One region of the Streptomyces sp. NPDC054932 genome, then DNA from elsewhere that is predicted to be linked to it. Evidence: riboswitches for the same ligand, from Rfam matches in the RefSeq annotation. Region 1 holds a riboswitch; each other region holds the start of a gene.
What was found. Region 1 has a riboswitch for cyclic di-AMP ahead of ACWGE1_RS27345 (transglycosylase family protein). Riboswitches for the same ligand answer to the same signal wherever they lie in the genome.
Positions count from the first base shown of each region.

Region 2: it holds a riboswitch for cyclic di-AMP, as region 1 does, so the genes downstream of both, ACWGE1_RS14570 (M23 family metallopeptidase) here and ACWGE1_RS27345 (transglycosylase family protein) in region 1, are expected to answer to the same signal.
Region 3: it holds a riboswitch for cyclic di-AMP, as region 1 does, so the genes downstream of both, ACWGE1_RS09875 (M23 family metallopeptidase) here and ACWGE1_RS27345 (transglycosylase family protein) in region 1, are expected to answer to the same signal.

Region 1 is NZ_JBSGXU010000121.1:16,798-23,923, forward strand. Features, by position in the region: gene ACWGE1_RS27325 (Ppx/GppA phosphatase family protein) at 1-213, opposite strand, end outside; gene ACWGE1_RS27330 (DUF501 domain-containing protein) at 210-758, opposite strand; gene ACWGE1_RS27335 (FtsB family cell division protein) at 819-1,307, opposite strand; gene eno (phosphopyruvate hydratase) at 1,407-2,693, opposite strand; gene ACWGE1_RS27345 (transglycosylase family protein) at 2,979-3,680, opposite strand; cyclic di-AMP (ydaO/yuaA leader) riboswitch at 3,683-3,855, opposite strand; gene ACWGE1_RS27350 (transglycosylase family protein) at 4,134-5,180, opposite strand; gene ACWGE1_RS27355 (cytochrome P450 family protein) at 5,273-6,559, opposite strand; gene ACWGE1_RS27360 (globin domain-containing protein) at 6,690-7,126, shown strand, end outside.
Region 2 is NZ_JBSGXU010000042.1:2,508-9,633, reverse strand. Features, by position in the region: gene ACWGE1_RS14580 (MBL fold metallo-hydrolase) at 1-1,021, opposite strand, end outside; gene ACWGE1_RS14575 (SGNH/GDSL hydrolase family protein) at 1,120-1,905, opposite strand; gene ACWGE1_RS14570 (M23 family metallopeptidase) at 2,069-3,055, opposite strand; cyclic di-AMP (ydaO/yuaA leader) riboswitch at 3,058-3,233, opposite strand; gene ACWGE1_RS14565 (tyrosine-protein phosphatase) at 3,549-4,340, shown strand; gene ACWGE1_RS14560 (aspartate aminotransferase family protein) at 4,379-5,797, opposite strand; gene hpnH (adenosyl-hopene transferase HpnH) at 5,794-6,825, opposite strand; gene ACWGE1_RS14550 (phosphorylase family protein) at 6,831-7,126, opposite strand, start outside.
Region 3 is NZ_JBSGXU010000024.1:41,710-48,835, forward strand. Features, by position in the region: gene ACWGE1_RS09860 (bifunctional acetate--CoA ligase family protein/GNAT family N-acetyltransferase) at 1-1,710, opposite strand, end outside; gene ACWGE1_RS09865 (HPr family phosphocarrier protein) at 1,895-2,176, shown strand; gene ACWGE1_RS09870 (GntR family transcriptional regulator) at 2,669-3,346, opposite strand; gene ACWGE1_RS09875 (M23 family metallopeptidase) at 3,531-4,331, opposite strand; cyclic di-AMP (ydaO/yuaA leader) riboswitch at 4,345-4,503, opposite strand; gene ACWGE1_RS09880 (M16 family metallopeptidase) at 4,721-6,088, opposite strand; gene ACWGE1_RS09885 (M16 family metallopeptidase) at 6,109-7,126, opposite strand, start outside.

The sequences.
Region 1 (7,126 bases):
CTCCTTGATGACCCCCGCGTACTCGCGGCAGGCGGCGAAGGTGCGCTCCAGCGCCTCCGGGGCCAGGCGCCCGGTCCGGTCCACGCCCTGACCGAGCCGGACGATGGTCATCCGGCGGTCCAGCTCGACCAGATCGCCGGTCGCCGGGTCACAGTCCGCCACGAGCAGCCGGATGGAGTTCGTACCGCAGTCGATGGCGGCGACACGGGTCACGCCTGCTGCTCCTCGTCGTCCGCCTTCTCCCCGCACGGGGTGACGCAGGCGCCCTTGGCCCACCACTCGGGCAGCATCGCGAGGGCCTCGTCGCCGAACGGGTTCACACCGGGACCGGCGGCCAGGGAGTGGCCGACCAGCACGTGCAGGCACTTCACCCGGTCCGGCATGCCTCCGGCGCTCGGGAAGCCCTGGAGCACCTCGATGGCGTCGCGGCGCCGGATGTAGTCCTCGTGCGCGGCCTGGTAGGCGGCGGCGAGCTCCGGGTCCCCGGCGAGCCGGGCCTGCATCTCCTTCATCACGCCGTTGGCCTCCAGCGTGCCGATCGCGGAGGCCGCGCGCGGGCACGTCAGGTAGTACAGCGTCGGGAAGGGGGTGCCGTCGGGGAGCCGCGGGGCGGTCTCCACCACGTCCGGCTGCCCGCAGGGGCAGCGGTGCGCGATGGCGCGCAGCCCGCGCGGCGGGCGGCCGAGCTGCTGCTCGAACGCCTCGATGTCCGCGTCGGTCGGCTCGGTCCGGTCGGTCTGGGGCGGGGGCGTCTGCATGCCTGGAGGAAGTCTCTTCGTTCGCGGTTCTTATGACGGACAGATGTGCTGGGTTGCGGTTCAGTCGCCGGGGCGGTCGGCCTTGTCGACGCCGTCCCAGACGTTGGAGTACCAGGGACGGTCGGAGCCGGCGTGGCCGGTCCGGTGCGGCTCCGGGGGCTGGGCGCCGGGGTCGCTCATGATGTAGCCGATCTCCCCCGGGCGCAGGAAGTGCAGGTGCTTGCGCGCCTGCTGCTCCGCGTAGGCGTCGTCCTGCCAGCGGGCCTTCTCGTCGCGGAGCCGCTCCAGGCGGTCCCGCGCGGTCGCGGCGGCCCGCTGCTGCTCCGCGATCTCCGAGCGCTGGGAGACGTACTGGCGCATCGGATACGCGAGGGCGACGACCAGCGTACAGAGGACGAGCACCAGGAGCGCGGCGCGGCCGGTGAGCCGGCTGCGGCGGACCTGACGCCTCGACTGCGACCGGTAGACGTGGGCGGCGGTCCGCTCTCCGAGCTGCTTGAGCCTGGTCGCGGTGGAGAAGGTGGAGAACCGATCCCGGTTCCCGGCCATTGGTCCGCCTCCCCTAGGTACGCACTACGCAATACGTCCCCGCACACGGTACGGGACCGAGTGCGGGGACGTACGGAGGCCAGCCCCTCAGGGGGGTGATTAGCCCTTGAAGCGCGGGAAGGCGGAGCGGCCCGCGTACACGGCGGCGTCGTCGAGGATCTCCTCGATGCGCAGCAGCTGGTTGTACTTGGCGACGCGGTCCGAGCGGGCCGGGGCGCCGGTCTTGATCTGACCGCAGTTCACGGCGACGGCGAGGTCGGCGATGGTGACGTCCTCGGTCTCACCGGAGCGGTGGGACATCATGCACTTGAAGCCGTTGCGCTGGGCCATCTCGACGGCGTCCAGGGTCTCGGTCAGCGAACCGATCTGGTTCACCTTCACGAGCAGGGCGTTCGCGGAGCCCTCCTCGATACCGCGGGCCAGACGCTCCGGGTTGGTGACGAACAGGTCGTCACCGACGATCTGGACCTTGGCGCCGAGGCGGTCGGTGATGACCTTCCAGCCGGCCCAGTCGTCCTCGAACAGCGGGTCCTCGATGGAGACCAGCGGGTACGCCTCGACGAGCTCGGCGTAGTAGTCGGTCATCTCGGCGGCCGAGCGGGACTGGCCCTCGAACTCGTACTTGCCGTCCTTGTAGAACTCGGACGCGGCGACGTCGAGCGCGAGCGCGATGTCCTTGCCCGGGGTGTAGCCGGCCTGCTTGATGGCCTCGACGATGAGGTCGAGCGCGGCGCGGTTGGACTCCAGGTTCGGGGCGAAGCCGCCCTCGTCGCCCAGGCCGGTGGACAGGCCCTTGGTGTGCAGGACCTTCTTGAGGGTGTGGTAGACCTCGGCACCCCAGCGCAGCGCCTCGGAGAAGGACTCCGCGCCGATGGGGGCGATCATGAACTCCTGGATGTCCACGTTGGAGTCGGCGTGCGACCCACCGTTGAGGATGTTCATCATCGGAACGGGCAGCAGGTGCGCGTTCGGACCGCCGAGGTAGCGGAAGAGCGGAAGGTCCGAGGCCTCGGACGCGGCGTGCGCGACGGCCAGGGACACGCCGAGGATGGCGTTGGCGCCGAGCGAGCCCTTGTTGTCGGTGGCGTCCAGGTCGAACATGGCCTGGTCGATCAGGCGCTGCTCGGTGGCGTCGTAGCCGACGAGCTCCGGGCCGATCTGCTCGATGACGGCGAGGACGGCCTTCTCGACACCCTTGCCGAAGTAACGGTTGGGGTCACCGTCACGCAGCTCGATGGCCTCGAATGCACCGGTGGAGGCGCCGGACGGGACTGCAGCACGGCCGGTGCTGCCATCGTCGAGGCCCACCTCGACCTCGACCGTGGGGTTGCCTCGGGAGTCCAGGATTTCCCGGGCTACGACGACGTCGATGGACGGCACGAGCATCTCCTTCTGGGATGTGACGCTGAGTGTGCGGTGGCGTGTCAGGCCGTGGGATGGCCTTGCCGCCTAGAGCCTAACCGGCTCCGGGCACTCGGCCGCCCGACCGCCCGGACCCTGGGACGAAAAAGAGGCCGAATACCCCTCTTCCGGGACATACGTCTCATGATCATCGGCGTTCGGCGGCCGCGCGCAGCACCGCCCGGCGCGTGGAGCACGCGCCGGGCGGTGGACATCCTGCACACGGTCAGCTGACGCCGTGTACACGTTCTGCGGCCGTTGCCGCAGTGTTCAGCTGAGCTTGAGCTTCTGACCCGGGAAGATCAGGTCGGCGTCCGAGACGATGTCCTTGTTCAGCTCGAAGAGCTTCTCCCAGCCGCCCTTGACGCCGTTGGCCTCGGCGATGGTGCCCAGGGTGTCGCCCGGCTTGACCTCGTACGAGCCGTTGCCGGTCTTCGGCGCGGCCGGAGCCGCGGCGCGCTCGGAGCGGGTGGTCGGAGCCTCGGCGCGCTTGGTCTCCTTCTTCGGCGCGGCCTTGGTCTCGACCTTCTTGGTCTCGGTCTTCGGCTTCGGCTGCGGCTTGTTCTGCGCCGGGGTGCCGGAGCCGCCACCGTTGTACGAGGAGTTCGACAGGCCCTTGCCGCAGTGCGGCCAGGCACCCTTGCCCTGACCCTTGAGGACCTTCTCCGCGACGGCTATCTGCTGGGCCTTCGAAGCCTGGTTGGCCTGCGCGGCGTACACCTTGCCGCCGTACCCGGCCCAGGTGGAGGACGAGAACTGCAGGCCGCCGTAGTAGCCGTTGCCCGTGTTGATGGCCCAGTTGCCGCCGGACTCGCACTGCGCGACCTTGTCCCACTCGGAGGCGGTGGCGGCGCTGGCGCTGCCCGCGGCCATCAGCGGGGCTGCGACGGCCACACCGGCGACACCGGCGAGCGTGACGATGCGGACGGCCTTGGAACCGCGGCGGTGCTTGCCCTTGCCGGAAAGCAGCATGGAGTTCTCCTCACCGACGCCTACGAGGTGAGCTGTCGGGTTCGGGCGAGTGAGTTGCCCGGCCGTGCGACCTAGCGCACGTCTTAACCCCAAGCCGGTGGCGTGACCGTCTCTCAACGGCCGCTCCCGGCACCTACCTTGGTTCCCCCGCTCCTGCCTTCGGCGCTTGACGCGACGACTGTTCCCTCCGTCCGCCGGCAGGATTCGGCGATGCGGTCGAAGGAGCTCGCGGTGGCGAGCGATTCAGAAGGTAGACAGGTCTCTCCCCGATGTTCAACGAGGAACATCGGGGAGAAACGGGCCTACTTGCGCTCCTCACGAGGACGTTTGCGCAGGTGAGGGCGGGGTTTGCGGAAGCCCCCGGGCGAGACACGCCAGTTGACCGGAAGAGACGCATGTCTCACTTACAGAAAACCGACATTCAACTCTTTCCGGATAACTGAACTGTCCTTATTACGTAGTTAGATCCAGATTCTGGCCGGGCTTGATCAGGTCGGCGTCCTGACCGATGACCTGCTCGTTGGCCTCGTAGAGACCGTTCCAGCCGCCCTTTACGCCCTTGGCGACCGCGATGGTCGCCAGGCTGTCGCCCTCCTGGACCGTGTACGTGGGGTTCGACGCGGCACCGGACGGGGTCGACGGCTCGGCCGCCGGCGCACCGCGGTGCTTGCCGCTGCCCCCGACGGGAGTGGCACCCAGGGTCTCCGGGGTCTGCGGGGCCCCGGGGGCCGCCGGGTCGACCGGAGGCAGCCCCGGCGTGACGGGCGGGGTGGTGGGCGGAGTCGTGGGCGCGGTCGGGTCCACCGGCAGCGTCGGGTCCACCGGCAGCGTCGGCGCCGTCGGGTCGACGGGGGCCGGCGTGGTGGTCGGGTCGCCCGGGAGGGTCGGCTCGACGGGAGGCGTCGTCGGGATGTCCGGCGCGGGCATGACGGGCAGTCCGACGGACGGGGCGTCGGGAATGAGGAAGGGGGTGCCGGACGGGCTCGGGACCGGGGTCGGCGCACCGTAGTCCGTGGACGGCTTGCCGCCGCGGGTGGACGGAACGGCGTCGTCCGGACGGGACGCCGTGGGGGCGAGCGGGCCCTTGCCGCCGGGCAGACCGGGGTCCACCTGCGCGGCGGGGCTCTGCCGGTCCAGACCGGCCGAGGCCGCGCACATCGACCAGGCCTGCGGCCCCGTCGAGCCCAGCACGCGCTCGCCCACGGCGATCTGCTGCGACCGGCTCGCCAGGTCGGGGCGCTCGGCGAAGTCGAGCCCGCCGTTGCTCTGCCACTCTTCCTGGGTGAACTGGAGTCCGCCGTAGGCACCGCTGCCGTAGTTGGCACTCCAGGAGCCGCCGCTCTCGCATTCGGCGACCTTGTCCCAGGTCGACGTGTCGGCGGCAGCGGCGTTGGTGGCCGCCAGCAGCGGCAGAGCCAGGGCAGAGCCAGTGACTCCGGCTGTGACGACCAGCGCGGGGACCTGGCGGGGGCGTCTGTGTCGGCCGTTCCCGGAACGCATGTAGGTGCACCTTTCGCATAACAGCGGGGTAACGGCAGAACCTAGCGGCCTTAGAACGATTGTCACAAGTTCCGTCAGTAGCTGACTTTCAATCAGATAGTGCGCAAACGGTTTTGAGCCGTGAAGCGAACGGGAAGAGTACGAAGCCCTCGCATGATCAACCCCCCGCGCCAGCGCAGGTCTTGGGGTGGAACGGCGAGTTCCAGATCGGGCAGGCGGGTCAGCAGGGTCGCGAGCGCGGTCTGTCCTTCAAGTCGGGCGAGCGGGGCACCCAGGCAGTAGTGGATGCCGTGGCCGTACCCGAGGTGCTGGTTGTCGGTCCGCGAGAGGTCGAGGGTGTCCGGGTCCGCGAACCGCTCGGGGTCCCGGTCGGCGGCCGCGAGGACGACCAGGACCGGATCGCCGGTGCCGATCCGCATGCCGCCGAGGGTCAGCGGCTCGGTGGCGAAGCGCCAGGTCGCCAGCTCCACCGGGCCGTCGTAGCGCAGCAGTTCCTCGACCCCGGTGGCCAGCAGTCCGCTCTCCCCGGCGGCGAGGGAGAGCTGGAGGCGCTCGCGCTGGCCGGGGTTCATGAAGAGGGAGTGGACCCCGTTGCCGATGAGGTTCACGGTGGTCTCGAAGCCGGCGAAGAGCAGGATGAAGGCCATGGCGGTGGCCTCGCCCTCCGTCAGGTGGTCGCCGTGGTCGCTCGCCCGGATCAGGTCGGAGATCAGGTCGTCGCCCAGATCATCCCTTTTGCGGTGGATGAGTTCACCGAGGTAGGTCCGCATCTGCTTGACCGACCGGGCGACCCCGCCGCGCGGACCGCCGCCGTGGCGGATCATCATGCCCGCCCAGTCCCGGAAGTCGTCCTGGTCCTCGCGCGGTACGCCGAGCATCTCGCAGATGGCGTAGATGGGCAGCGGGAAGGCGAACTCGTGGATGAGGTCCGCCTCCCCCTTCTGCGCGAAGGCGTCGATCAGATGGTCGGTGAGCGCCTGCACCCGCGGGGCGAACTCGGCGACCCTGCGCGGGGTGAACGCCTTGGACACCAGCCGCCGCAGCCGGGTGTGGTCCGGCGGGTCGATGTTGAGCAGGTGCGTCATCAGCTCGGCCTTGCGCTCCCCCGGGATCCCGGTCTTGCCCTTGGCGTGCGCCGGCTCCGCGTGGTGCGCCGGATTCTTGCTGAGCCGCTGGTCGGCGAGGGCCTGGCGGGCGTCGGAGTACCGGGTGACGAGCCAGGCCTCGACCCCGCTGGGCAGCGTGGTGCGGTGCACCGGTGAGTGCTCGCGCAGCCAGGCGTAGGCCGGGTAGGGGTCGGTCGCGAACTCCCAGTCGAAGAGGGTGGGGCCCTCGGCGGAAGGGGCGTCGGAAGGGGTTTCGGGGGTCTGCTCGTGCACCCGATGACCGTATCCCGGCGCCGAGCGTCCATCCGATATGGGTGGTTCGTCGCGGCTGTCCGTAGATCGTCCATCCCTTGACGTGACCTTCTCCGACATTCCTACTTTCGGTTTTGTGGATGCGAGGATCTTGAAAAGCAGTTTCGCGGTGGTGGAGAGACGGGCCGAGCACGCGGTCAAGTTCTTCTACTCCCACCTCTTCTGGCACAACCCCGGAGTCCGTGCCCTCTTCCCGGACTCCCTCCACGACATGGAGCGCCAGCGGGACCGGCTCTTCGCCGCGCTCACCCACGTGATCGCCCACCTCGACGACGAGACCCTCGGCCCCTACCTGCGCGACCTGGGACGCGACCACCGCAAATTCCTCGTCCGGCCCGAGCACTACGCGGCCGTCGGCGCCAGCCTGCTCGCCGCGCTCGCGGAGACCTCGGGCGCCGCCTGGACCCCGCCGGTCGAAAAGGCCTGGTCCGAGGCCTACCAGGTGATGGCCGACGCGATGACGGCCGGCGCCGGGGCGAGCGAGGACCCGCCGTGGTGGGACGCGGAGGTGGTGCGCCACCTCCAGTA
Region 2 (7,126 bases), on a different contig from region 1:
TGGCCGTCCCGGCCCCGCCGGCCGCGGTCAGCGTGCCCTCGCCGGGCTCGTCCCACGGGTGCAGGGCCAGGTTGAAGGTGCCCCAGTGGATCGGCAGCATCGTGCCGTGGGGGGTGCCGCCCTGCAGGTCGAGGTGGGCGCGCACGCCCTCCTCGGGCGTCATGTGGATGTCGGGCCAGTACTCCGAATACGCGCCGATCTGGATCATCGTGGCGTCGAAGGGTCCGTGCTCGGCGCCGATCTCCTTGAAGCCGGGGAAGTAGCCGGTGTCCCCGCTGTGGTAGATCCGGTGTTCGTCGCCCGCGACGACCCAGGACGCCCACAGGGTGTGCTGCTGGTTGCGCAGGCCGCGGCCGCAGAAGTGGCGGGCGGGGGTGGCCGTGAGCGAGAGCCCGGCGATCTTGGTGCTCTCGTTCCAGTCGAGCTCGCGCAGCCGGTCGGCCGGTACGCCCCAGCGCTCCAGGTGCGCGCCGACGCCCAGCGGCACGGCGAAGACCGTGTCCGTACCGGCCAGCTCCTTGATCGTCGGCAGGTCGAGGTGGTCGTAGTGGTCGTGCGAGATGACCACGACGTCGACCGGGCCCAGCGAGGCCAGCGGGACCGGTACCGGGTGCAGCCGCTTGGGTCCGGCGAAGGGGAAGGGGGAGCACCGCTCGCCCCACACCGGGTCGAACAGGACCCGGCGCCCGTCGATCTCCGCGAGCACGCTGGAGTGCCCCATCCAGGTCAGCCGCAGGCCGCTCACGGGCGGCTTCGCCAGGTCCGCGAGGGTCGTCGGGTGGACCGGGATCGGCGCGGCCGGGCTGCGCCGGACCCGCTGCTCCCGGTGGAAGTAGATCTTGGCGAACTCCGCCATCGACCCCGAGGGCCTGTTCCGGGCCCCGACCGGGTTCTGGAAGACGCCGTCGGCGAAGTTCGGCGAGCGGCGGATCCGCTCCAGCCGGGCACCGGACGGGTCCGCACCGAAGGCTTCGGGCCGCAGGGCACGCAGCCGCGGACGCAAGGGACGGGAGCCGGTCAAAGCGCCTCCAGGGAGGATCGGGTCGGGATGGTCGTCGCTCTACGACCATCCCAACGCACACCGGCCCCGAAGGATTCCGCTTCCGGCTCCCGCGCCCGCTACAGCGGCAGCAGGTCCGGCCGCTTCGCCTCGACGTGGTCCCCGGAGGACTCCCCGCGCAGCCGTCGGCCGATCCACGGCGCGAGGTGCTCGCGCGCCCACTGGATGTTGTCCCGGGTCACGTCCACCGAGCCGCGCGGCCGCTGCGGGGGCCACGGCTGGTCGGGGTCGGCGGGTACGTCCAGCCCGAGCACCTGCGCGGCGCGCAGCGCGACCCGCGTGTGCCCCTCGGGAGAGAGGTGCAGCCGGTCCGTGTCCCACGCCCGCCGGTCCTGTACGGACTTCAGCGACCAGAGGTCGAGCACCGGGCAGTCGTAGCGGTCGGCGATGGCGCGGACGTGCGCGCTGTACGTCGCGACCTTGCCGCGGAGGTGCTTGAGCACCGGAACGCCGCGCGTGTCGAAGCCCGTGGTGATCATGACCTGGCCCACGGATCCGGTGAGGTCGGCCACGGCCGCCTCGAACCGCTCCGCCACGTCGTCCGGGTCGGTGCCGGGCCGGATGATGTCGTTGCCGCCCGCGCAGAAGGTCACCAGGTCCGGTGCGAGGGCCTTGGCTCTCGGAAGCTGGTCGGCCACGATCTGGTCCAGGAGCTTCCCCCGCACCGCCAGATTCGCATACCGGAAGTCATGCTCTTCGCGCTGATCGGCCAGGAGCACGGCGAGCCGGTCCGCCCAGCCGAGAAATGAATCCCCGGGTCCCGGGTCCCCCACGCCCTCGGTGAAGCTGTCCCCGATCGCCGCGTACGAGCCGATGGTCTTGAGTTTCGTCGTCGTCGCTGCCACGAGAACCCATCCTTCACCCCCGAAAGCAACCTACGCCAACGTAATGAGGGGTTGACGGACCGTGATCTGTACCACGCGAGGGATAAGGAATAAGTACACGTGAGGCCGGGACCCCCCTCGGGTCCCGGCCTCACGCGTGTCGGAGTTCCGACGGCGGGTGCCGTCAGAGGCTCGCGCCCTTCGAGCGGAGGTACGCGATCGGGTCCATGTCAGAGCCGTAGGACGGGCTCGTACGGATCTCGAAGTGGAGGTGCGGGCCGGTGGAGTTGCCGGTGGAACCGGAGAGGCCGATGGTCTGGCCGGCGGTGACGCTCTGGCCGGAGGAGACGGAGAGCTGGGACAGGTGGGCGTACTGGGAGTACTTGCCGTCCGCGTGCCGGATGACGACCTCGTTGCCGTACGAGCCGCTCCATCCGGCGGAGACCACGGTGCCCTCGCCGACCGCCTTGACGGTGGTGCCCATGCTCGCGATGAAGTCGACGCCGGTGTGGTAACCGGAGGACCACATGCTGCCCGCGACCTTGTACTGGGTGGAGATCCCGCCACCGACCGGGGCCACGAAGCCGCCGGCCGACTGCGGCGCGGCGGGAGCCTCGGCGGCCGCTTCCTGCTGCGCCGGGGCGGCCTGCGCGGCCTGCTTGCGGGCCTTGTTCGGGGAGGACTTCGCGACGGGCTTCGGCGCTGCCTCCGCGGCCGGCTTCGCGTCGGCCTCGGGGGCGGCCTCGGGGGCGACCTCGGGGGCGGGCTCGGCCGGAGCCGCCTCGCCCGGACCACCGAGGGTCAGCTTCAGGCCGGGGTGGATCAGCGACGGGTTGCTGCCGACGGCCTCGCGGTTGTCGGCGTACAGCTGCTCCCAGCCGCCGGACAGCCGGCGCTCGGCGGCGATCTTGGAGAGGTAGTCGCCCGGCACGACCGTGTAGACGGTCGGGACTGCCTGCACGGCGGCGACGGGCGCCGTCCGAAGCGCGGCCGGGGCCTGCGGGGCCACCGCGGGAGTCACGGCCGTCGCGGCGGCGGGGGCGCCGGCCGCGTGGGCGCCGGCGGCACCGATCAGCGGGAGCGCGAGGGCCGCGCCACCGGTTCCGGCGACGGCGAAACCGCGCGAAAGGGAAAGGGACTTGGGGCGGCGGTGCTTACCCTTTGCAGGCATGACGAATTCCTCTCCGGCGCCTGCGAGGTGAGCTGTCGGGTTCGGACTGGAGATGTCCGGCCGTACATGTACGGGACATGAACGGCTTCACCCCGAGCCGTCCCGGCGAAAAGATCTCCGGGACAGCGGCTTACCTGGTTCCCCCGCTCCTGCCGCACGAATAGGTCGGGTGCGGTTTCCGGGAGGCGGCAGGATTTGGCGGTCCACCCGGATCGATCGCGAAGGTAATCCCTTGCGGCTGCACGGAACAAGCCATGAATTCCCTGACGGAATCACAGACATGAGGGACCGACGAAATTCCGGTCACCCTCCGTCCATTCCCCACCGTCAACAGCCGCTCCGACTGGGCCATTCGCCTTTAGCGATCAGGCACTCACGGTCACCGTATGATCTGGCTCACGGGGACGTGCCCGATCTCGCCTCCGGATATGGCAAGTTGGCGCCAAGCAGTGCAATTCGGACAGAGGGCCCACGACGTGGCGGAGGAGTTGCTTTGACCCAGCAGATACAGGAGCCGGAGCTGACCGGAGTGCGCAATTTCCGCGATGTGGGCGGATTGCCGACTTCTGACGGCCGAACGGTCAGGACGGGACGACTGTTCCGAAGCGGACATCTCGCACATGCCACCGAAAGCGATGCAGAGTTCCTCGCCTCGCTCGGCCTCCACACCGTCTTCGACTTCCGCAACGGCGCCGACCACGCGCTGGAGGGGGCGGACGTCGAGCTGCCCGGCGTCCTGAACGTCAACATCCCGCTCTCGGACCCGGCCGACGGGCGGGAGTTCTGGCGGCTGGTCCGCGACGGCGACCTGGCCCAGCTGCGCTCACTCCTGGGCGACGGCAAGGCCGCGGCCCGGATGTCGAACTCGTACCGCGGGATCATCCGCGACCGCACCGCCGAGCACAGCCGGGTCGTGCACGCCCTCGCCGAGGACAGCGTCCCCGCCCTCATGCACTGCGCCGCCGGCAAGGACCGGGCCGGCCTGTCGATCGCCGTCACGCTGCTCGCGCTGGGCGTCGAGCGCGAGGCCATCGTGGCGGACTACCTCGAGTCGAACGCCCCGCACCGCCGCTACCGCGTCCGCCGCAGCGGCGAGTCGCCCGAGGCCCGCTCCCCCGAGGTGATGGAGCTGCTCCAGCCGCTCTTCGACGCCCGCGCCGAGTACCTGGTGGCCGCCTTCGACACCATCGACGAGATCTGGGGCGGGGTGGACGCCTACCTGGCGGAGGGCCTCGGGCTGAAGCCCGAGACCCTCGACCGGCTGCGCGACCGGCTCCTGGTCTGACGCGCCCGGGACCGGTTCCCCGCAGGGGCGGCAGGCCGTCAGCGCGCCGCGACGGCCTGCTTCACCAGCGTCCTTCCGAAGTCCCAGATCAGCCCGGACCCGCCGTGCGCCTCGTCCATGACCTGACGGAAGGCCCCGACGAACCGGTCCACGTCCCGCTCGTCCACGATCAGCGGCGGGATCAGCTTGATCACCTCCAGATGGTCCCCGGAGACCTGGGTGAGGATCCGGTGCTTCTGCAGCAGCGGCACCACGACCATCTGCGCGAACAGACCCTTGCGGGCCGCCTGCAGCATGGTCCACCGGCTGCGCAGGCCGAGTGAGGACGGCCGGCCGAATTCGATGCCGATCATGAGCCCGCGCCCGCGCACCTCGTGCAGCAGCTCGTACTCGTCCACGAGCGCGGCCAGGCGCCCGCGCAGCAGGTCACCCGTCGCCCGGGCGTGCGCCACGAGCTCCTCGTCCTCCATGACGGACAGCACCGCCAGGCCCGCCGCCATCGCCTGCGCGTTGGAACCGAAGCTCGCGGAGTGCACGAGCACCCGGTCCATGGACGAGTAGACCTTCTTGAAGATCCAGTCCTTGCCCAGGGTCGCGCCGACCGGCACGTAGCCGCCCGACAGCGCCTTCGCCACGCACACCAGGTCCGGCTCCACGCCCGGCTCGTGCTGGTACGCGTAGAAGTCCCCGGTCCGTCCGAGGCCGGTCTGCACCTCGTCCGCGATCAGCAGCGCCCCCCGCCGGTGCAGCGCCTCCTGCGCGGCGAGCAGAAATCCGGGCGGGGCGGCCAGGACCCCCTTGCCCTGGATCGGCTCGACGACGAAGGCGGCCACATCCCCGCGCTTCAGCTCCCGCTCCAGGGCCGCGAGGTCCCCCATCGCGATCCTCGTGTCGGGGAGCAGCGGTGCGAAGCCGTCCCGGAAGCCGCCCTCCCCGTTCACCGAGAGGGAGCCGGTGGTGAGCCCGTGGAAGGCATGGTCGCAGTAGAGGATCCTGGGCCGCCCCGTGGCGTACCGGGCGAACTTCAGAGCGGTCTCCACCGCCTCGGTGCCGCTGTTGCCGAAGAACACCCGGTCCAGGTGCGGGCTGTACGAGAGGAGTTTCTCGGCCAGCAGTCCCGGCAACGGCTGGCAGTCGAAGCGGGTGAGGTCGGCGAGCTGGGCGTCCAGGACGTCGTGCAGGGCCCGGCGGACGACCGGGTGGTGCCGGCCCAGGCCCATCACCCCGAACCCGGCCAGCATGTCGAGGTAGTCGTTGCCCTCGGCGTCCCAGAAGTGGGCGCCCTCGGCCCGCTCGTAGACCTTGTCGAAGCCGATGGTGTGCAGCATGCGGGGCAGCTGGTGGTTGAGGTGCCGGGCGTGCAGCTCGTACCGCTCCGCGCCGCGCTCGGCCAGCAGGGCGCCGAGGTCGAAGCCCTTGCCCCGGCCGCCCCCTTCCTCCTGTGGCCGCGCGGTCATGCCGACTTGTCCCGGTTGCCGCCGATCGTCTCCCGGGCCGCGCGCAGGGATTCCTTGAGGGAGCCCATGGTGGCGAGGACGGCGGTGGGTTCGTAGCCGCAGTGCGCCATGCAGTTCGCGCAGCGCGGGTCCTTCCCCCGGCCGTACTTGTCCCAGTCGGTGTCGTTGATGAGCTCGCGGTACGTCGGTACGTAGCCGTCGCTCATCAGATAGCAGGGGCGCTGCCAGCCGAAGAGGGAGTAATTCGGAATGGCCCAGGCCGTGCAGGGGAAATCGGCCTTTCCTTCCAGGAAGTCGAGGAAGAGCGGGGAGTGATTGAGCCGCCAGCGTCGCCGGTTGCCGCCCGCGAAGGCCTTCCTGAAGAGATCCCGGGTCTGTTCGACGCCCAGGAAGTGCTCCTGGTCGGGCGCCTTTTCGTAGGCATAGGCGGGCGAGATCATCATCTCGTCGACCTGGAGGTCGTCATTGAGGTAGTTGAGCACCTCGATGATCGTCTGCGGAGTGTCGGTGTTGAAGAAGGTGGAGTTGGTGGTCACCCGGAACCCACGCTTCTTCGCCTCCTTGATGGCCGCGACCGCCTCGTCGAAGACGCCTTCCTTGGCCACCGACTCGTCGTGGCGCTCGCGCAGCCCGTCGATGTGCACGGCGAAGGCGAAATACGGGGAAGGGGTGAACTTCTCGATCTTCTTGCGCAGCAGCATCGCGTTGGTGCAGAGGAATACGTACTTCCGCCTCGCCACCAACTGACGGACGATCTCGTGGATCTGCGGGTGCATCAAGGGCTCACCGCCCGCGATGGACACCATGGGCGCACCGGACTCCAGCACGGCACCGACCGCCTGTGCGACCGGCATGCGCTGCTTGAGCACCCCGGCCGGGTGCTGGATCTTCCCGCACCCCTCACAGGCCAGGTTGCAGGCGTAGAGCGGTTCCAGTTCGACGATCAGCGGGAACTTCTCGCGCTTGCGGAGCTTCTGTTCGAGAAGATATGTCCCGACCCTGATGGACTGGCGCAGCGGCATGGCCATCTGGCTCACCTCCTGGGGAGCAGCAACGAACGGTGCCATTCATAGAACGCGGGCAGTACGGCACGCAGGACACGGAAGGCCGATATTCCCCCGCGAACCGTGCCGATACGGACGAGCTCGTGCTCCGGAGCGTCCACGATCACCCGGACGGCCGCAACCGGACGTCCGCCGCCCCGGGTGGCGGTCCACAGGGTGGCCGCGGATTCCATGTCGACCGCGACGGCTCCGGTGGCGCGCAGCCGGGCGCGCTCCTGGCCGCGGACGACGTGGTCCGATCCGGTCAGCGCGCCGGTGTGCACGG
Region 3 (7,126 bases), on a different contig from region 1:
CGCTTCCTCGCTCACCCAGGGGATGGCCGTGACCACCACCGCGTCGCAGTCCTCGGAGCGGAGCGCGTCGGTCAGGGCGGCGCGGAAGTCCGCCGGCGAGGCGGCCGTGGTCAGGTCCAGCGGCGGCAGCGGCAGCAGCCCCTGGGTGAGGCAGGCGTCGTAGGTGAGGATCCCGAGCGATTCGGAGTTGCCGAGGATCGCGATCCTCGGCCCGGCGGGCAGCGGTTGCGCGGCGAGCAGGAGACCGACGTCCACCAGCTCGGTGACGGTGTCGACGCGGATGACGCCGGCCTGGCGCAGCAGGGCGGAGACGGTGGCCTCCGGCAGCCTGGTGTCGGGGACGACGTGCCCGGCCGGGCTGTGGCGGCCGCCCTTGGCGACGACCACCGGCTTGACGGCCGCCGTGCGGCGGGCGAGGCGGGTGAACTTCCTCGGGTTGCCAAGGGTTTCGAGGTAGAGCAGGGCGACGTCGGTCGCCTCGTCGTCGTACCAGTACTGGAGGATGTCGTTTCCGGAGACGTCGGCCCGGTTCCCCGCGGAGACGAAGGAGGACAGGCCCTCGCCGCGCCGGAGCAGGGCGGAGAGCAGGGCGATGCCGATCGCCCCGGACTGTGTGAACAGGCCGATCCGGCCGCGCGTCGGCATCGGCGCGGGGGTCAGCGAGGCGTTGAGTTCCACCTCCGGCGCGGTGTTGATCACCCCGTAGGCGTTCGGCCCGATCAGCCGCATGCCGTACGAGCGCACCTGGCGCACCAGTTCGCGCTGGCGGGCGAGTCCGGCCGGGCCGCTCTCTCCGTATCCGGCGGACAGGACGACGAGCCCCTGCACCCCGTGCTCGCCACAGGCGGCCACCGCGTCGGGGACCCGGTCGGCCGGGACGGCGATCACCGCGAGGTCGACGGGGGCGCCGATGGCCTCGATCGTGCGGTAGGCCCGTACGCCGTCGAGCAGGTCGCGGGTGACGGCCTCGTTGACGGCGTAGAGGTGGCCGTGGAAGCCGCTGTCGCGCAGGTTGCGCAGGGCGGCCGCGCCCACGCCCGCGCCGGAGCGGCTGACGCCGACGACGGCCACCGAGCCGGGGGCCAGCAGCCGCTGCACCGAGCGGGCCTCGGCGCGCTGTTCGCGGGCGCGCTGCACGGCGAGGGACTCGGCGGTGGGTTCGAGGTCGAGGGTGAGGTGGACGGAGCCGTCCTCGAAGCTGCGCTTCTGCTGGTAGCCGGCGTCCGTGAACACCTTGATCATCTTGATGTTGGCGGGCAGGACCTCGGCGGCGAACCGCCGGATGCCGCGCTCCCGGGCCACCGCGCCGATGTGTTCGAGGAGGGTGGAGGCGACCCCGCGGCCCTGGTGGGCGTCCTGGACGAGGAAGGCGACCTCGGCCTCGTCGGCGGGTCCGGAGGCGGGCCGGCCGTCGGCGCCGATGCGGTCGTAGCGGACGGTGCCGATGAACTCCCCGCCGATGGTCGCGGCGAGGCCGACCCGGTCCACGTAGTCGTGGTGCGTGAAGCGGCGCACGTCGCGGTCGGAGAGCCGGGGGTAGGGGGCGAAGAACCGGTAGTACTTCGACTCGTCCGAGACCTGCTCGTAGAAGCTGACGAGCCGGCCCGCGTCCTCGGTGGTGATGGGCCTGATCCGGGCGGTGCCGCCGTCGCGGAGGACGACATCGGCTTCCCAGTGGGCCGGGTACGAGGGGTCCGACTCGGTGGTCATGGGCCTACCTTACGGCCGGACCGGGGCGGAGAGCGCTCGCGCGGCGCATGAGGCATATCAGGGTGTACCAGGGCAAGCTGGGGAAGGTCGAACGGCGGAAAATTCAGGCCGGAGGTCGGTCCGAGCATTCCGGACGTCGTGAGAGACTGGTCTAGACAACCGTAAGAACCTGAAGGGCATCACCATGGCAGAGCGCCGCGTCAACGTCGGTTGGGCCGAGGGCCTGCACGCTCGTCCCGCCTCGATCTTCGTCCGTGCGACGACCGCTTCCGGCGTCCCGGTGACCATCGCGAAGTCCGGCGGCGACCCCGTCAACGCCGCCTCCATGCTGGCGGTCCTGGGTCTGGGCGCCCAGGGCGGCGAGGAGATCGTCCTCGCCTCCGAGGCCGAGGGTGCGGACGCCGCACTGGACCGCCTCGCGAAGCTGGTCGCCGAGGGTCTCGAGGAGCTCCCCGAGACCGTCTGACCCTTCGGGTTCGACCTCATGCACGAAGCCGCGGTTCCGGTGCACCGGGACCGCGGCTTCGTCGTTCGTGTGCGGGGCCTGTCGCGCGGCGCCGCATGCGCACGGGCTCGCCACGACCGCCGCGCCGGGCCGGGCCGTTGACGCACGGGCCTGACACCGGGCACCGGAGAGCTGGCGAGCGAACGGGCACGGCCGAGCGCTGCGGGCGAGGCCGGGACCGGGGCCGGGGCCGGAGCCGGGCTCTGCGAGGCCTTCCGGCGTTGCCCGCCTGCGCCGGGTGCGACCCGGCGCAGACCCCGTCCCACCCGGGCTCCCGGCAGCACGCAACGGCCCGGGGAGAAATCCCGCCCGGCAGAGAAAATGGCCCGCCGAAATCCGGCGCACGCCGAATTGAGCTCCGCAGGAATTCCGCACGGCGAATTGACCCGCACAGAGCGGACCGGGCGCCGGACAGTGAATTCGCGCGATCCCACCCTTTGTATACGGCTCCTGTTAATGCCGGCCGCTCGACATGTTTACGGCAGGTTGCGAAGTCCTCACCGCCTGGCGGAGCCGCAGCCGGTGCGCCCCCGCCACCCGGTCGGCGTGCACCGCGGTCAGCGCCCGCGCCCGCTCGGCGTCGCCGCGCGCCACCGCGTCCACGATCGCGCCGTGCTCCGCCCAGGAGTCCACGGGCCGGGCCGGCGCCTCCACCGCGTACATCCACGTGATCTTGTGCCGCATCTGGGTGAGCAGCGCGATCAGCCCGGGGCTGCCGGAGGCCTGTGCGAGCGTCTCGTGGAACCAGCCGCCCAGGGACCGCAGGTCCTCCCCCTGGCCCCGCCTGGCCCGTTCCTGACCCAGCCTGACCAGTCCGCGCAGCACCTTGAGGTGTGCGTCGGTGCGCCGCCGGGCGGCTCTGGCGGCCGCCAGGGGCTCCAGGAGCATCCGCATCTCCAGCAGGTCCGCGGCCTCCTGCTCGGTCGGCTCCGCCACGCAGGCCCCCGCATGGCGCCGCGTGGTCACGAATCCCTCGGACTCCAGGGTCCGCAGGGCCTCGCGGACCGGGACGCGCGAGACCCCGTACCGGCGGGCCAGCACCTCCTCGGTCAGCCGGCCGCCCGGCTCGAACACCCCGGAGACGATGTCGTCGCGGATTGCTGTGCATACCGCGTGCGCAGGAATACGCAAGACCGAACCTCCGCCTATTTCCGACTGCCAGCCTCATTGCACGCACATGCGCGTGCTGCGACTCTATTGCAACACACGATAATTTCCGAGAGCGGCCGGAAATCCGAAACATTTGCACAAGAGCGCAACACAAAGGCCCCGGCTCGGGGAGCCGGGGCCTTCGGTGAAGCGGTGCGGTGCGGGGTCAGAGGCTGACACCGTGCGAGCGCAGGTACGCGATCGGGTCGATGTCCGAGCCGTACTGCGAGCCCGTGCGGGCCTCGAAGTGCAGGTGCGGGCCGCTGGAGTTGCCGGTGGAGCCCGACAGGCCGATCTGCTGGCCGGCGCTGACCTGCTGGCCGACTGAGACGCTCAGCGAGGTCATGTGCCCGTACTGGGTGTACGTGCCGTCGTTGTGCTTGATGACGACGTTGTTGCCGTACGCGCCACCCCAGCCGGCCTCGACGACGGTACCGATGCCCACCGCGTGGACCGAGGTGCCGGAGGCGGCGTGGAAGTCGATGCCCGTGTGGCTGCCGGAGGACCACATGCCGCCGCCCGCGTGGTACTGCGTGCTGACGTACGAGTCGTCGAGCGGGGCGACGAAGGTGTTGAGGCGCTTGCGCTCCTCCTCGCGGGCCGCACGCTCGGCGGCCTCGCGCTCGGCCTTGGCCTTGGCCTCGGCGAGGCGCTTGGCCTCCGCGGCCCGCTGCTTCGCGTCGGCCTCGGCCTGCGCCTTGACGGCGTCCTGCTCGGCGGCGCGGTGCTGGGACTCGGCCTGGGCGTTGATGTCACCTGCGAGGTCCTCGGCGACGACCACGGCACCCAGCCCGTTCTCCGGGGCGGAGCTGCTGTGGTTGTCCGCGGCGAAGGCCGGGGCGGCGAGGGAGCCGACCACACCCGTGGTGGCGATCGCGGCGATACCGGCGTAACCGGCGGTCTTCTTGCTCAGACGGCTGGAGCCACGGTGCTTACCGGTACCAGCGGGACGACTGCCAAACGCCATGAAGGGTTTGATCCTTTCCTTCCTTCTCGCCTACCGGGTTAGCTGACGGGTTCGGAGCAGGAAGGTCTCCTACGGGCCTCCTCTTGCGAGGGGGTCCGATTCACCCCAGGGACTCATGTGGGTCCCCGGCTCCCCAGGCTCGCGCCTGACGGGGACTCGGCGATCGCTGTCCGGTGCCGCGGGTGCGGCGGGCACAACTGACGGGCAGCACGGCCGACGCTAGGCGGATCATCAGTCAATCGCCAAACAGACGCGGCTTTTTGTTGCGTACGCCACACCGCATACAAGCAACCTCACCACTAAACGGACAAAAGGGGTTCCGGTGACCAAGTCACCAGAACCCCTTGCTGAAACCTTCAGCCGGCCATCGATCGGCCGTCACCCGGCCGTCAGTTGGAGACGACCGTGACCTCCCCGATCCCGAGCGCCCGCACGGGCTCCTCGATGAGCGTCGCGTCGCCCACCAGGACGGTGACCAGCCGGTCCGCCGGGAAGGCCTTCACGACCGCCGTGGTCGCCTCCACCGTGCCGGTCTCGGCCAGCCGGGCGTACAACTGCGCCTGGTAGTCGTCCGGCAGCTCCTGCTCGACCTGGTCGGCGAGGGTGCCCGCGACCGAGGCCGCCGTCTCGAACTTCAGCGGTGCCACGCCCACCAAGTTCTGCACGGCGACGTCGCGTTCGGCGTCGGTCAGACCGCCCGCCGCGAGGGTGTGCAGGACCTTCCAGAGGTCCTCCAGGGCCGGGCCCGTGTTGGGGGTGTCCACCGAGCCGCTGATGGCGAGCATCGAGGCGCCCTTGCCGTCCGCGGTGGAGCGCAGCACCTGCCCGAAGGCGCGCACGCCGTAGGTGTACCCCTTCTCCTCGCGCAGCACCTTGTCCAGGCGCGAGGTGAGGGTGCCGCCCAGGCAGTAGGTGCCCAGCACCTGGGCCGCCCACACCCGGTCGTGGCGGTCCGCCCCGATCCGGCCGATCAGCAGCTGCGTCTGGACCGCGCCGGGCCGGTCCACGATGACCACGCGGCCGGTGTCGTCCGCGGTCACCGGCGGCACCGGAAGGGCCGCGGCGGTGTTGCCCGTCCACGCGCCCAGGGTGTCCGCCAGCACGGCGTCCAGGTCGATGCCGGTCAGGTCACCGACGACCACCGCGGTGGCGGTGGCGGGGCGTACGTGGGCCTCGTAGAAGGCGCGCACGGCGGCGGAGTCGATCCGGGCGACCGTCTCCTCCGTCCCCTGGCGCGGCCGGGACATCCGCAGGTCGGCCGGGAAGAGCTCCTTGGAGAGCTGCTTGGCGGCGCGGCGCTGCGGGTTGGCCAGCTCGTGCGGGATCTCGTCGAGCCGGTTGCGCACCAGCCGGTCGACCTCGGCGTCGGCGAAGGCGGGGGCGCGCAGCGCCTCGGCGAGCAGGCCCAGCGCCTTGGGCAGCCGGGACGCCGGAACCTCCAGCGAGACCCGGATGCCCGGGTGGTCGGCGTGCGCGTCGAGGGTGGCGCCGCAGCGCTCCAGCTCGGCCGCGAACTCCTCGGCGGAGTGCTTGTCGGTGCCCTCGGAGAGCGCCCGGGCCATGATGGTCGCCACGCCGTCCAGGCCCGCGGGCTCGGCGTCGAGCGGGGCGGCGAGGTTGACCTCGACCGCCACGACCTGCTGGCCCGGCCGGTGGCAGCGCAGCAGGGTCAGCCCGTTGGACAGCTGCCCGCGGTCGGGGGCCGGGAAGGCCCACGGCTGCGGCTCGCCGGCCTGCGGCTGCGGGTGGAAGGTCATCGTGACGGCTGCGGTGTCGCTCACTGCTCCGCCCCCTCGTTCTCGTCGGACTCGTCGTGCTGGTCGGACTCGTCGGCTGCGATCGGCTCGTACACGAGCACCGCGCGGTTGTCCGGGCGCAGTCGGGCCGCGGCCACGGCCTGCACCTCCTCGGCGGTGACGTCGAGGACGCGCTGGACGGCGGTCAGCGCCAGCTGGGGGTCGCCGAACAGGACCGCGAAGCGGCACAGTTCGTCGGCACGTCCGGCCACCGTGCTCAGCCGGTCCAGCCACTCGCGCTCCAGCTGCGCCTGTGCGCGCTCCATCTCCTCGGCCGTCGGGCCCTCGGCGGCGAACCGCGCGAGCTCCTCGTCCACGGCCGCCTCGATGGCGGGGATCTCGACCCCGCTGGAGGTCTTGACGTCCAGCCAGCCCAGGGAGGGCGCCCCGGCCAGGCGCAGCATGCCGAAGCCGGCCGCGACGGCCGTCTGGTCGCGGCGTACCAGCCGGTTGTGCAGCAGGGAGGATTCCCCGCCGCCCAGGATGGTCAGGGCTACATCGGCGGCGTCGCACTCACGGGTGCCGTCGTGCGGCAGCCGGTAGGCGGCCATCAGCGCACGCGCCGGGACCTCCTCGACGATCTCCTCGCGCAGCTGCTCCCCGATGATCTCGGGCAGCGAGCCGTCGCGGGGCGGCTGCTTGCCGTCGTGCGCGGGGATGGTGCCGAAGTACTTCTCCACCCAGGCGAGCGTCTGCTCGGGGTCGATGTCCCCGACGACCGAGAGCACCGCGTTGTTGGGCGCGTAGTACGTGCGGAAGAAGGTCCGCGCGTCCTCCAGGGAGGCGGCGTCCAGGTCGGCCATGGAGCCGATCGGGGTGTGGTGGTACGGGTGGCCCTCGGGGTAGGCGAGAGCGGTGAGCCGCTCGAAGGCGGTGCCGTACGGCACGTTGTCGTAGCGCTGGCGGCGCTCGTTCTTGACGACGTCGCGCTGGTTCTCCATGGACTCGTCGTCCAGGGCGGCCAGCAGGGACCCCATCCGGTCCGCCTCCAGCCAGAGC